2 regions of the Ferribacterium limneticum genome follow, and region 1 is predicted to be linked to the other one. Evidence: predicted binding sites of a transcription regulator. Region 1 holds the regulator's gene; the other holds the start of a gene.
What was found. The regulator FNR, encoded in region 1, switches genes on or off when oxygen is low (the NO sensors DNR and NnrR bind a similar motif). The targets are predictions, from matches to a motif close to TTGANCTAGNTCAA.
Positions count from the first base shown of each region.

Region 1 (5,381 bases):
CGTTCACCAACTACTCGGTCGGCAACTTCGCCTCGATGACCACCCAGTACGACCGTGCGGCCAACGCCATCGCCTACATCTCACCGGCCTGGAACGGCTTTACGCTGATTCTGGCGACGGCCACCAATACCCAGGGTAACGAAGGCAGCCTGCAAGGCGTTCATACTAACGGTGTCAGCGCCATCACTGGCAGCAGTAACGCCGATGACCGCCTGTTCTCTGTCAACCTGATCTACGCCAATGGCCCCTTGAGCGTCGATCTGGACTACGAAACCACCAAGGCGGCAGGTCTGTCGGATAGCCGTCTGTATGTGGCTACCGGTGGCGTTTCCTACGATTTTGGCTTCGTCAAGATCGGTGGTGTTTACGACGTGATCAAGGGCCAGCAGAACTCGCTGATTGGCGGCAATATCGATCTCGACGCCACCACTGCCGGTTTGCAGAATCTGGGTGGACTGGCGGCTGGCCAGGAATATGATCGCCGCAACTGGTTCCTCGGCGCTACCGTACCGTTCGGCAAGGCCAAAATGCTGGTCAGCTACGGCCAGGTCAAGGACAAGACCCTGAGCGATGCCGATGCCAGCAAGTGGGCAATCGGTGGTCGCTACGCTCTGTCCAAGCGGACCGAGCTGTATGCCGACTACGCCCATATCAAGAACGATCGTAACGCCTCTTTCACCATCAACCCGATGGGTAATTCGGCCGGGCTCTCCGGTACCGGCGTCAATGGCTTTGCCATGGGTATCAAGCATGCTTTTTAAGTTTTCTGGCCGGATTTCGAAGCTTCGATTCAGATAACTTCGCAGCCGGGAGCAAGTCTTGCGTCAGATGTCCTTCTTGCATCTGTTCGGGGCGTCCTCAAGGATGCCCCGTTTTTTCGCTTGCCTCCTGAGTCTCTGGATACTCCTGGCGCCACAGGCCTGGGCGACGGATGACGTCTTGACCTACGCCATCCCTGGCAGTGACTACCCGACGGCGCGCGACGCGCTGATCGAGGTTATCGAGGCTGAGGGTTTGGTGGTCGGGGCCGTGCTGCCGTTCAACCAGATGTTGCAGCGCACCGGGGGCGAGGGGGCGGCAACGCCATTCCTTAAAGCCGAAATCTTTCAGTTTTGCAGTGCTGCCCTAGCTTGGCGGATGGTGACCGAAGATCCGGCCCAGATTGCCCTTTGTCCGTTGTCGATCGCTATCTACGTGACGGCTGCCGAGCCCGAGCGGGTGGTGATGGTCTACCGTTCCCCGGGGAGCGCGACACCAGCCCGAGCTAAAGCCCAGGCTTTGCTTTTCAAGTTGGTCGAACGAGCCGGAGAACTGGCGAAGCTGCGCTGGTAAGGCGTCAGCTTCGGTGATTCATCAAGGCCTTCAGGCCATTAACGTTGAGAATCCGGATGTGCTTCTGCTGGACGGCAATATAGCCTTCTTCCTGGAACTTGGAAAAAGCACGAGACACTGTTTCCAGCTTCAGGCCGAGATAGCTGCCGATTTCCTCGCGCGTCATGCGCAGGTAGAACTCGGCGTGCGAGAAGCCGCGGGCGGTGAAGCGTTGCGACAGGTTGAGCAGGAAGGCAGCCAGCCGCTCTTCGGCGCGCATGGTGCCGAGCAGCATCATCACACCATGGTCGCGAACGATTTCCCGGCTCATCACCTTGTGGAAATGGTGTTGCAGCGTGTGGATTTCACGCGACAAACCTTCCAGGCGGGAGAACGGTATGGCGCAGATCTCGCTGTCTTCGAGCGCGATGGCATTGCAGGTATGGTGTTCGGTACTGATACCATCCAGCCCGAGCAGTTCGCCGGCCATCTGGAAACCGGTGACCTGGTCACGGCCATCTTCAAGCAGCACATCAGTCTTGAAGAAACCGCTGCGGATAGCGTAAATTGCATCAAAACCTTCACCGGCGCGGTACAGGTGATCGCCGCGCTTGATGCGACGACGGGTGGAAACCAGGTCGTCGAGGCGCTCAAGTTCCTCCGTGCTGAGGCCAAAGGGCAGGCACAGTTCGCGCAGATTGCAATTTGAGCAGGCCGTCTTGATGACGGACAGCGATATTTCCTGATTTAATGGGCGTGTATGTGCCATTGGCAACCTGCGTTAGCTTGATCCAAGTCAACCGCAAAACCATGCCATCCGAACATAATCCGATCAACTTTTGATGGCTTGCCTAATGAATTTCGCAACTGAAAACCTCGTCTTCGATCCGCAGATCATTCGCCGCTTTGACGTCAACGGCCCCCGGTATACGTCCTATCCGACGGCCGACCGCTTTGTCGAGGCTTTCGACTCCGATGCAGCCAAACTCTGGCTTGGCAAGCGCAACATCGGCGGGATCAGTCGACCTCTTTCATTATACTTCCACATCCCGTTCTGTAACACTATTTGCTACTACTGCGCCTGTAACAAGATCATTACCAAGGATCACGGGCGCAGCGCCAAATATCTGAAATATCTGGCCAAGGAGCTGGATATTCAGGCAGCGGCACTGGAAGGCCGCGACGGTGAGCACGAGGTCATCCAGTTGCATTGGGGCGGCGGTACGCCGACCTTCCTGTCGCACAGCGAGATGCGCCAGTTGATGGGCGAAACCCGCAAGCACTTCAAGTTGCTTGATGGCGGCGAATATTCGATCGAAGTCGACCCGCGCAAGGTGGATACGGCCACAGTCGCCTTGCTGGGCGAACTCGGTTTCAACCGCATGAGCGTCGGGGTGCAGGATTTCGACGAAAAGGTACAAGTTGCCGTCAATCGGGTTCAAAGCGAGGAAGAGACCTACAGTGTCATCCGTGATGCACGGGCCAACGGCTTCAAGTCGGTTTCTGTCGACCTGATCTACGGTCTGCCGCACCAGACGGTAATGGGGTTCAACCGGACGCTGGAGCGCGTGCTGGCGATGGATCCCGATCGCCTGTCGATCTACAACTATGCACACATGCCCAGCATGTTCAAGCCGCAACGCCGGATCAACGATGGTGATCTGCCGTCAGCCGATACCAAGCTGCAGATTCTGGCGCTGGCGATCAAGAAGCTGACCGATGCAGGCTATGTCTTCATCGGTATGGACCACTTTGCCAAGCCGGATGACGAACTGGCTGTCGCCCAGCGTCAAGGCCGCCTGCACCGCAATTTCCAGGGCTATTCGACCTACGCCGACTGCGACATGCTGTCTTTTGGCATCTCGTCGATCAGCAAGGTCGGGCCGACCTACTACCAGAACGTCAAGACTGCGGACGAGTACTACGATCGCCTCGATACCGGTGCCTTACCGGTCTTCCGTGGCATCGAACTGACCGCTGACGATATCCTGCGTCGCTCGATCATCCAGGCGCTGATGTGTCATTTCGAGCTCTCCATCGAGAGCATCGAAAGTGCTCATCTGATCGACTTCCACAAGTATTTCGCGGCCGAACTCGAAGACATGAAGGAAATGGAGCGGGCCGGTTTGCTCAAGATCGAACGCGAGTGGATCACCGTTCTGCCACCGGGACGCTTGTTGGTGCGCATCATTTCCATGGTCTTCGACCGCTACCTGCGGGCGGGACGCCAGCGGGCGACCTACTCCAAAGTCATCTGATTGCCGTGCGTAGTGCCGGGTGGGCAGAGTAAACTGCCTGCTTCGGTGACTACTGGTTTGTACGATGCCTGATTCCGGCTATCTCGCACTTTTTCTCGTTGGTCTGCTTGGCGGTACCCATTGCGTCGGCATGTGCGGCGGCATCGTCGGCGCCCTGTCGATGGGCGGTACAGCCCGTTGGTCCATGCACTTTGCCTACAATGGCGGGCGCATTCTTTCCTACGCAGCGGCCGGGGCTATCGCCGGGGCACTGGGGGCGGCCAGCATGGGTCTGGAAGGGCAGGTGCCGGCCCGCTTGATTCTGTATTTCATTGCCAACCTGATGCTGGTGGCGATGGGCCTCTATTTGCTCGGCGTCACCAAGGCGCTGGCCTTAACCGAACGGGCCGGGCAGAGCCTGTGGCGACGTCTGCAACCTTTGACCCGACGTTTCCTGCCTGTGCGCAGCGTGGTTCAGGCGTTTCCGCTGGGCGTGCTGTGGGGCTGGCTACCCTGCGGTCTGGTCTACAGCGCCTTGGCGACGGCGCTCAGCACGGGGTCGGCCGGGCGTGGTGCCCTGACGATGCTGGCCTTCGGGCTTGGGACCTTGCCCAATCTTCTGCTCGCCGGCATCGTGCTGGCCCGGCTCAACGAATTCGTGCGTCGCCCCATTGTGCGTACCCTCTCCGGCCTGTTGGTGCTAGGCTTTGGTCTATACGGATTCCTCGGCCTGATGCGTCTGTCAGGCGGGCTTTAGGATAGAAAACACCATGAAAATCTTGTTGCCGGTTGATGGTTCGGCCTGTGCGTTGCGTGCCGTTGAGCACCTGATCAGCCATGCGGCCTGGTTCCGCGACGTGCCGGAAATCCATCTATTGCATGTCCATGCCCCGATTCCGATTGGCCGGGTACAGGCCCACGTCGGCAAGGAAACCTTGCATGCCTACTATCTGGAAGAGGGGCAGGAACAACTCGTCGAAGCACAGCGGAAGCTGGATGCGGCCGGGCGTTTTCATACGACCCATATCCACGTTGGTCAGCCAGCCGAGGTGATCAGAAAGATGGCTGATGACCTGGCCTGCGATCTGATCATCATGGGGACGCATGGTCGTAGCGCGGTGGCGGGTATGGTCATGGGCTCGGTGGCGACGCGTGTGCTGCACCTTTCACCCTGTCCGGTATTGCTGGTCAAATGACCGACGAGGCTGACCGGGGCCGGGTTGTCGAGTTTGCCATTGGTGGCATGACTTGCGCTGCCTGTTCGGCGCGTCTTGAGAAAGTCCTGAACCGGCAAGCCGGCATGCAGGCCAATGTCAATCTGGCGGCCGAGCGGGCGCGGGTGCGGCTGACCGAAGCAGCCGATGAGGCTGCTGTCGTGGCGGCCGTGGCGAAGGCCGGATTTACCGCCGAATTAGTCGATGGCCAGACACGCGAACGGGAAAAAGCCGAAAAGCTGCGTGTCTATCAGCGGGAAATTCGGCGATTCTGGATTGCCGTGACGCTCACCTTGCCGCTGGTCGGGCAGATGCTGTTCATGTTCGGTGAACACGGTCATCTGAACGAATTGCCGCGCTGGCTGCAACTGGTGCTGGCGACGCCGGTGCAGTTCTGGATCGGCTGGCGTTTCTACGATGGTGCCTACAAGGCCCTGCGTGGCGGTGGCGCCAACATGGATGTGCTGGTCGCCCTCGGTACCAGCATGGCCTGGGGCTTTTCGACGGTGGTGACCTTGTTTGGTCTCAACCAGCACGTCTATTTCGAGGGCGGTGCGGCGGTGATCACGCTGGTCCTGCTTGGCAAGTTGCTCGAAGCGCGGGCCAAGGCCAGAACTTC
Region 1 covers NZ_CP075191.1:2,898,078-2,903,458, reverse strand. Annotated here, with positions in the region: gene KI617_RS13945 (porin) at 1-761, shown strand, start outside; gene KI617_RS13940 (DUF302 domain-containing protein) at 940-1,332, shown strand; gene fnr (fumarate/nitrate reduction transcriptional regulator Fnr) at 1,337-2,080, opposite strand; gene hemN (oxygen-independent coproporphyrinogen III oxidase) at 2,166-3,569, shown strand; gene KI617_RS13925 (sulfite exporter TauE/SafE family protein) at 3,634-4,305, shown strand; gene KI617_RS13920 (universal stress protein) at 4,319-4,744, shown strand; gene KI617_RS13915 (heavy metal translocating P-type ATPase) at 4,741-5,381, shown strand, end outside.

Region 2 (5,381 bases), 1.4 Mb from region 1:
CCGCTGCCTACAAGCTTGGCTTGATCAATGGTGGTAGCGGCCAGGTCGAGGTCGAGGCAATCATTCCAGGCGAACTCGCCGGCACCGCCTACGCCCAGACCACGCCGCCACCCCGCGTCGCCGGCCCCGCGAACGGGGACGATATCGAACAACTGGCCAAGCGCATGGCGCTTGAAGAGCGACCGGTGCAAACCGCGGCGATGGCCGGCATGAGTGGCGACGAAAGCATTCAGAAGGGAATTTACCTGCAGCTGGGCGCCTTTTCGAATGCCGAAAATGCCGAAAACCTGAAGAATCACCTGCTGCGCGAGCTCGACTGGCTGAGCGAAACGATGCGGGTCAATCCAAGTGGCGGCATTCACCGCCTGCATCTCGGCCCCTATGCGAATCGCGGCGATGCCGACCGGGTCGCCGAGAAAATCCGCGCTGCGCTGGGCTACCGTCCGACGATCATCACCCGCTAGGCAGCGAGGTCAGAGATTGACCCTGGCAACGACGACGTTGCCTCGCCCCTGATAGTCGAGCGCCGAGAAACTCATCATCTTCGCCATCGCGATGCCTCGGCCATTCGGATCAAACGCGCGGTCCGGATCGAAACTCAGGAACTTGTTCCACTCGAAACCATCGCCCTGATCAGTAATGGTGAAGACGACACCATCGGCATCACGCTCGACTCTGACCGTGGCAAATCGATCGGTGAATTGCGGCAGCGCAAGGCGACGCCTGATTTCTGCCTCCCAGTCGCCCTCCCACTTGAGCAGCGACTTTTCCTGATAAGTCACGCCCAGATTACCGTGCTCGACCGCATTGACCATCAGATCTGACAAACCGGGCGCAGCGACATCCGGCACCGGGCACATGCCGGCCAAGACAGGAACCAGACTGGTGACATCCTCCAGCGTCACAAAACGGTACTCGACGCTCCGGATCAGCTTTTGCGCCTCTTCCAGACGAGCCGCACGGCTGCGCAACTGTTTGCGTGCCCGCCGATCTTCCATCGCAGCCCGCACGATGGAAATCAGCGCTTCCGGTTCGTAAGGCTTGGTCAGGTAGTAGTAAGCTCCCGCTTCCAGACCCTCCCGAACCTGATCGGGAGAAGAAGCCGCCGTCTGCATGATGACCGGAATATCGACAAAGCGCGCCTCCCGCTTCATGCGGCGGAGCAACTCCATCCCGTCCAGCTCAGGCATCATTCGATCGAGAACCACCAGTGAAAAATCACTGTCCGGTGCAATCAGGCTATCCCAAGCCTCAAGCGGATTGCTGTGCATCTCCAGCTCGATATCTTCCTGCTCGAGAAACTCCTCGATGATGAACAGGTTCAATTGTTCATCATCAACAACGAGGACGCGTTCCTTATTCATTACTCAGCCTTTCTCAATGGCCTGACACATGACTGGCGGGGTGCTTTGGACGAAAGAGCGGGAAAACATGCCCCTCCCCTGGCCGATTATTGACCACAATCATACCGTAACGAAGGCCAATCTTGCCTCGCACAAGCCACGCCTTTGACCAGGATCAATGGCGTTTCTGCAGCGCTGGCTATACTCCGGCGCTTGATATTCAGGACGCCTCCCATGAGCTCCTTGCCCGATCTCGTCTGTCCGGCCGGCAGCCTGCCGGCACTCAAGGCCGCCGTCGACAACGGTGCCGATACCGTCTATCTCGGCTACAAAAACGATACCAACGCCCGCAATTTCGCCGGCCTGAACTTCGACGCCAAGACCATGGCCGAAGGCATACGCTACGCTCACGCCAAGGGTCGCGAAGTGCTGATGGCGATCAACACTTTCCCGCAGGCCGGCCGGGTTGCCGACTGGCACAAGGCCGTCGACGGTGCCGTCGATCAGGGGGTGGATGCGATCATCCTGGCCGACATCGGCCTGCTTGATTACGCCCGCAACAAGCATCCACAGCAGCGTCTGCACCTCTCGGTCCAGGGCTCGGCGACCAGCTACGAGGCGATCAATTTCTGCCAGCGTGAATTCGGCGTTCGCCGCGCCGTCTTGCCGCGTGTGTTGACGCTGGCCCAGGTTGAACATGTGATCAAGAACACCTCGGTCGAAATCGAGGTCTTCGGCTTCGGCAGCCTGTGTGTAATGAACGAAGGACGCTGCTGGCTCTCGTCCTACGCCTGTGGCGAATCGCCCAATACAGTGGGGGCCTGTTCGCCGGCCAAGTACGTCAAATGGGACAAGAAGCCGGGCACCATGGAAACACGCCTCAACGGCGTCCTGATCGACCGTTTCGGCGATGATGAACCGGCGGGTTACCCGACGCTGTGCAAGGGGCGTTTCGAAGTACAGGGCGAAACCTATTACGCCCTGGAAGAACCAACCAGCCTGAATGTGCTGGAAATCCTGCCGGAAATCATCAAGATCGGCGTCAAGGCCATCAAGGTGGAAGGCCGCCAGCGTAGCCCGGCCTACGTCACGCAAGTCACTCGCACACTGCGCGCCGCGCTCGATTCGCTCCGTGATGGCAGCGAACGCTTCCATGTGAAACCGGCCTGGCAAGCCGAGCTGGCCAAGGTTTCCGAAGGCAGCCAGGCAACGCTCGGCGCCTACAGCCGGCCATGGCGCTAAAGGACAACGCAACATGAAACTTTCGCTTGGCCCCCTACTCTATTTCTGGCCCAAAGCCGAGGTCATGGAGTTCTACGCCGAAATGGCCCAGAACCCGGCCATCGACATCATCTACGTTGGCGAAGTGGTCTGCTCGCGCCGCCAGCAACTGCGCACGACCGACTGGATCGGCCTGGCCCGCGACCTGACCGATGCCGGCAAACAGGTCGTCGTCTCGGCGCAGGCCCTGCTCGAATCGGAAAGCGACCTCAAGGCCCTGCGCCGGCTGATCGACGAAGCTGGCTGCATGCTCGAAGCCAACGATCTTGGAGCCGTCAACCTCGTGCACGGCCAGGATTTCGTGGCCGGCCCGCATCTGAACATCTACAACGAGGCGACGCTGGCTTCTTTCGCTCGCTTCGGCCTGAAGCGCTGGGTGCCGCCACTCGAAGGCTCACGCAGCATGATCGAGGCCCTGCACGCGAGCAGGCCAGCTGGCATCGAGACTGAAGTCTTCGCCTTCGGCAAGATTCCGCTCGCCTTTTCCGCCCGCTGCTTCACCGCTCGCCATTACGATCTGAACAAGGATGACTGCCAGTTCAAGTGCCTGGATCACGCCGAAGGTTTGACCCTGAAAACCCGCGAGGGACAGGACTTCCTGACCATCAACGGCATCCAGACCATGTCGGCACAGAGCTACAATCTGCTGCACGAGATGCCGGAAATGCTCAAGATGGGTATCGACATCGTGCGCATCAGCCCGCAGAAGCAGTACATCAACGAAATCATCGCTGCCTTCGATGCGGCCCGACGGGGCGAGACGCTGCCGGTCGACAGTCGGGAATGGAGCACCAGCGGCCTGGTGGATGGCTACTGGTTTGGCGATGCCGGTATCGTCCAGCGCCATACGCAAGCACTTGCCCAGTTGGGTGCATGACACACGGAGCATGAACATGAACGGCAATTTCACCATTCCCAAATTCAAGCTGCCTGATTTCGTCGCCAGTCTCGGCCAGAAACTGCCGCAATGGCCACATGCCCTGGCCTTGGTCGCCGGCTTGAATGCGGCACTGAAAATGAAGTTGCTGCCGGAAAGCGAACTTGCCCTGCTGGAAGACAAGCTGTTCCGCGTTCGTGTCCTCGATACCGGTGGAGAAGCTTGCTACACCTACCTTAACGGCCTGTTCCGGCCGGTTTTCCGCCCGGAGCGCGAACCTGATCTGGCCTTTGCTGCCAATCTGTCGGCCTACCTGCAGTTGCTGGCCCGCCAGGAAGACCCGGATACGCTGTTCTTCAACCGCGAACTGGAAATCACCGGCGATACCGAACTCGGCCTGATCGTCAAGAACATGCTCGACGCCGTGGAGTGGCCGAAGTTTTCCGCCAAGCTGCCGCTATTTCGCCATTAATTGCTATTGGCCGGACAGTCGATGACCAGCATCGACATGTCGTCATGAGCGCTGCAGCCCTTCAAATGGTGCTGCAACGCCTGCTGTAGCGCATCGGTTAACTCGACGCCAGGGGCACGGTGCTCGACGACATGTATCAGTTGCTCATCGCCAAAGGCAACGTCATCGGCGTTGCAGGCCTCGACAATGCCATCCGAGATCAACAGCAGCTGGCGAGCGTCAACCCAGTTAAAGTGTTCAATACCCTGAACACCCTCACTGGTCTTCACAATACCCAAGGGTAGATTGCTCGAAGCGATGCGTCGCTCCAGCCGGCCGGCGCTGTCGAACATCAGCACATCCGGCACCCCGCCTACCCAGATCTCCCCCTCTTTGGCCGCCTCATCCAGCGTCACAAAGGCGGCGGCGACAAAACGCCCGAGCGGCAAGGAATTGGCCAGCAGGAAATTGATCGACTCGATCACAGTGCTCAGCGGCGATGACAGTTCGACCAGACGATAAAATTCCTGCACCATCGGCAAGACGCTGACCGCAGCCGAAAGGCCATGCCCGGTCGCATCGGCCAGGATGGCATAGAGACGGCCAGACGGCGAGCGTGCGGCGAGCACCATGTCACCCGAGAAATTACTGGCCGGAATGACCGAATACTTGACTCCCGCCTGTTGCATCAGGTCGCTGCGAATCTGGTGGTCAAGAATGCGCCGTGCCAGTTCCGTCTCGCGCTCCTGCTCATCGAAATGTGCCTTCAGGATGCTGGCCTGCTCCTGCACCTTGGTCTGGGCAATATGCCTTTCCGTGGTATCGCGCAGGGTCTCGACCACGGCAATCAGCTTGCCGGACTCGTCAAACACCGGGCCCGCATCGATCGCCAGATAAAGATGCTGGCGACGACGTGGCATCCAGCACCAGTTCTCGGCGTGGACGCCGAATGACGGGTCGCTCGGATCGTCGGACACGGTATACAGATCGGAAATCTGCTCAAGGCTGGAAGTAGCGACCAGATCAGCCAGACACGGCCTGGGCTCTTCATAGAAAGCCCGCCAGTGGTTGCGGGTGCCAACCACCTCTGCAGCCGGTATATCGGTCAGGCGCTCACAGGCCCGGTTCCAGATCAGCACATTCTGATCGGCATCGAGCACGAAGGTCGGAACCACCAAGTGTTCCATCAGCGTAATCGCAAATGAAATCTGGTTTTCGCTACGCGAAAGCGCCTTGCTGATCTGGGAAACCAATTCTTCAGACATCAAACCCTCCCCGCCTGGCGCCAATGGCCGATTATTTCGGGAAGAGCATACCCCATGCTGTCCAATCGCGATTCCTGCAGTGCAGCAAAGCTTTTTCTGCACTCACGCGGACCGTTCAGACAATCGGCACAAACTGCTTACAAGCTACCTATCGGTACGATGCT
Region 2 covers NZ_CP075191.1:124,931-130,311, reverse strand. Annotated here, with positions in the region: gene KI617_RS00605 (septal ring lytic transglycosylase RlpA family protein) at 1-464, shown strand, start outside; gene KI617_RS00600 (response regulator) at 474-1,364, opposite strand; gene ubiU (ubiquinone anaerobic biosynthesis protein UbiU) at 1,578-2,585, shown strand; gene KI617_RS00590 (U32 family peptidase) at 2,599-3,501, shown strand; gene ubiT (ubiquinone anaerobic biosynthesis accessory factor UbiT) at 3,518-3,973, shown strand; gene KI617_RS00580 (SpoIIE family protein phosphatase) at 3,970-5,217, opposite strand; gene KI617_RS00575 (ubiquitin family protein) at 5,355-5,381, opposite strand, start outside.
Region 2: a site for FNR is predicted at 1,509-1,522, ahead of ubiU (ubiquinone anaerobic biosynthesis protein UbiU). Genes of this name have one in related genera too.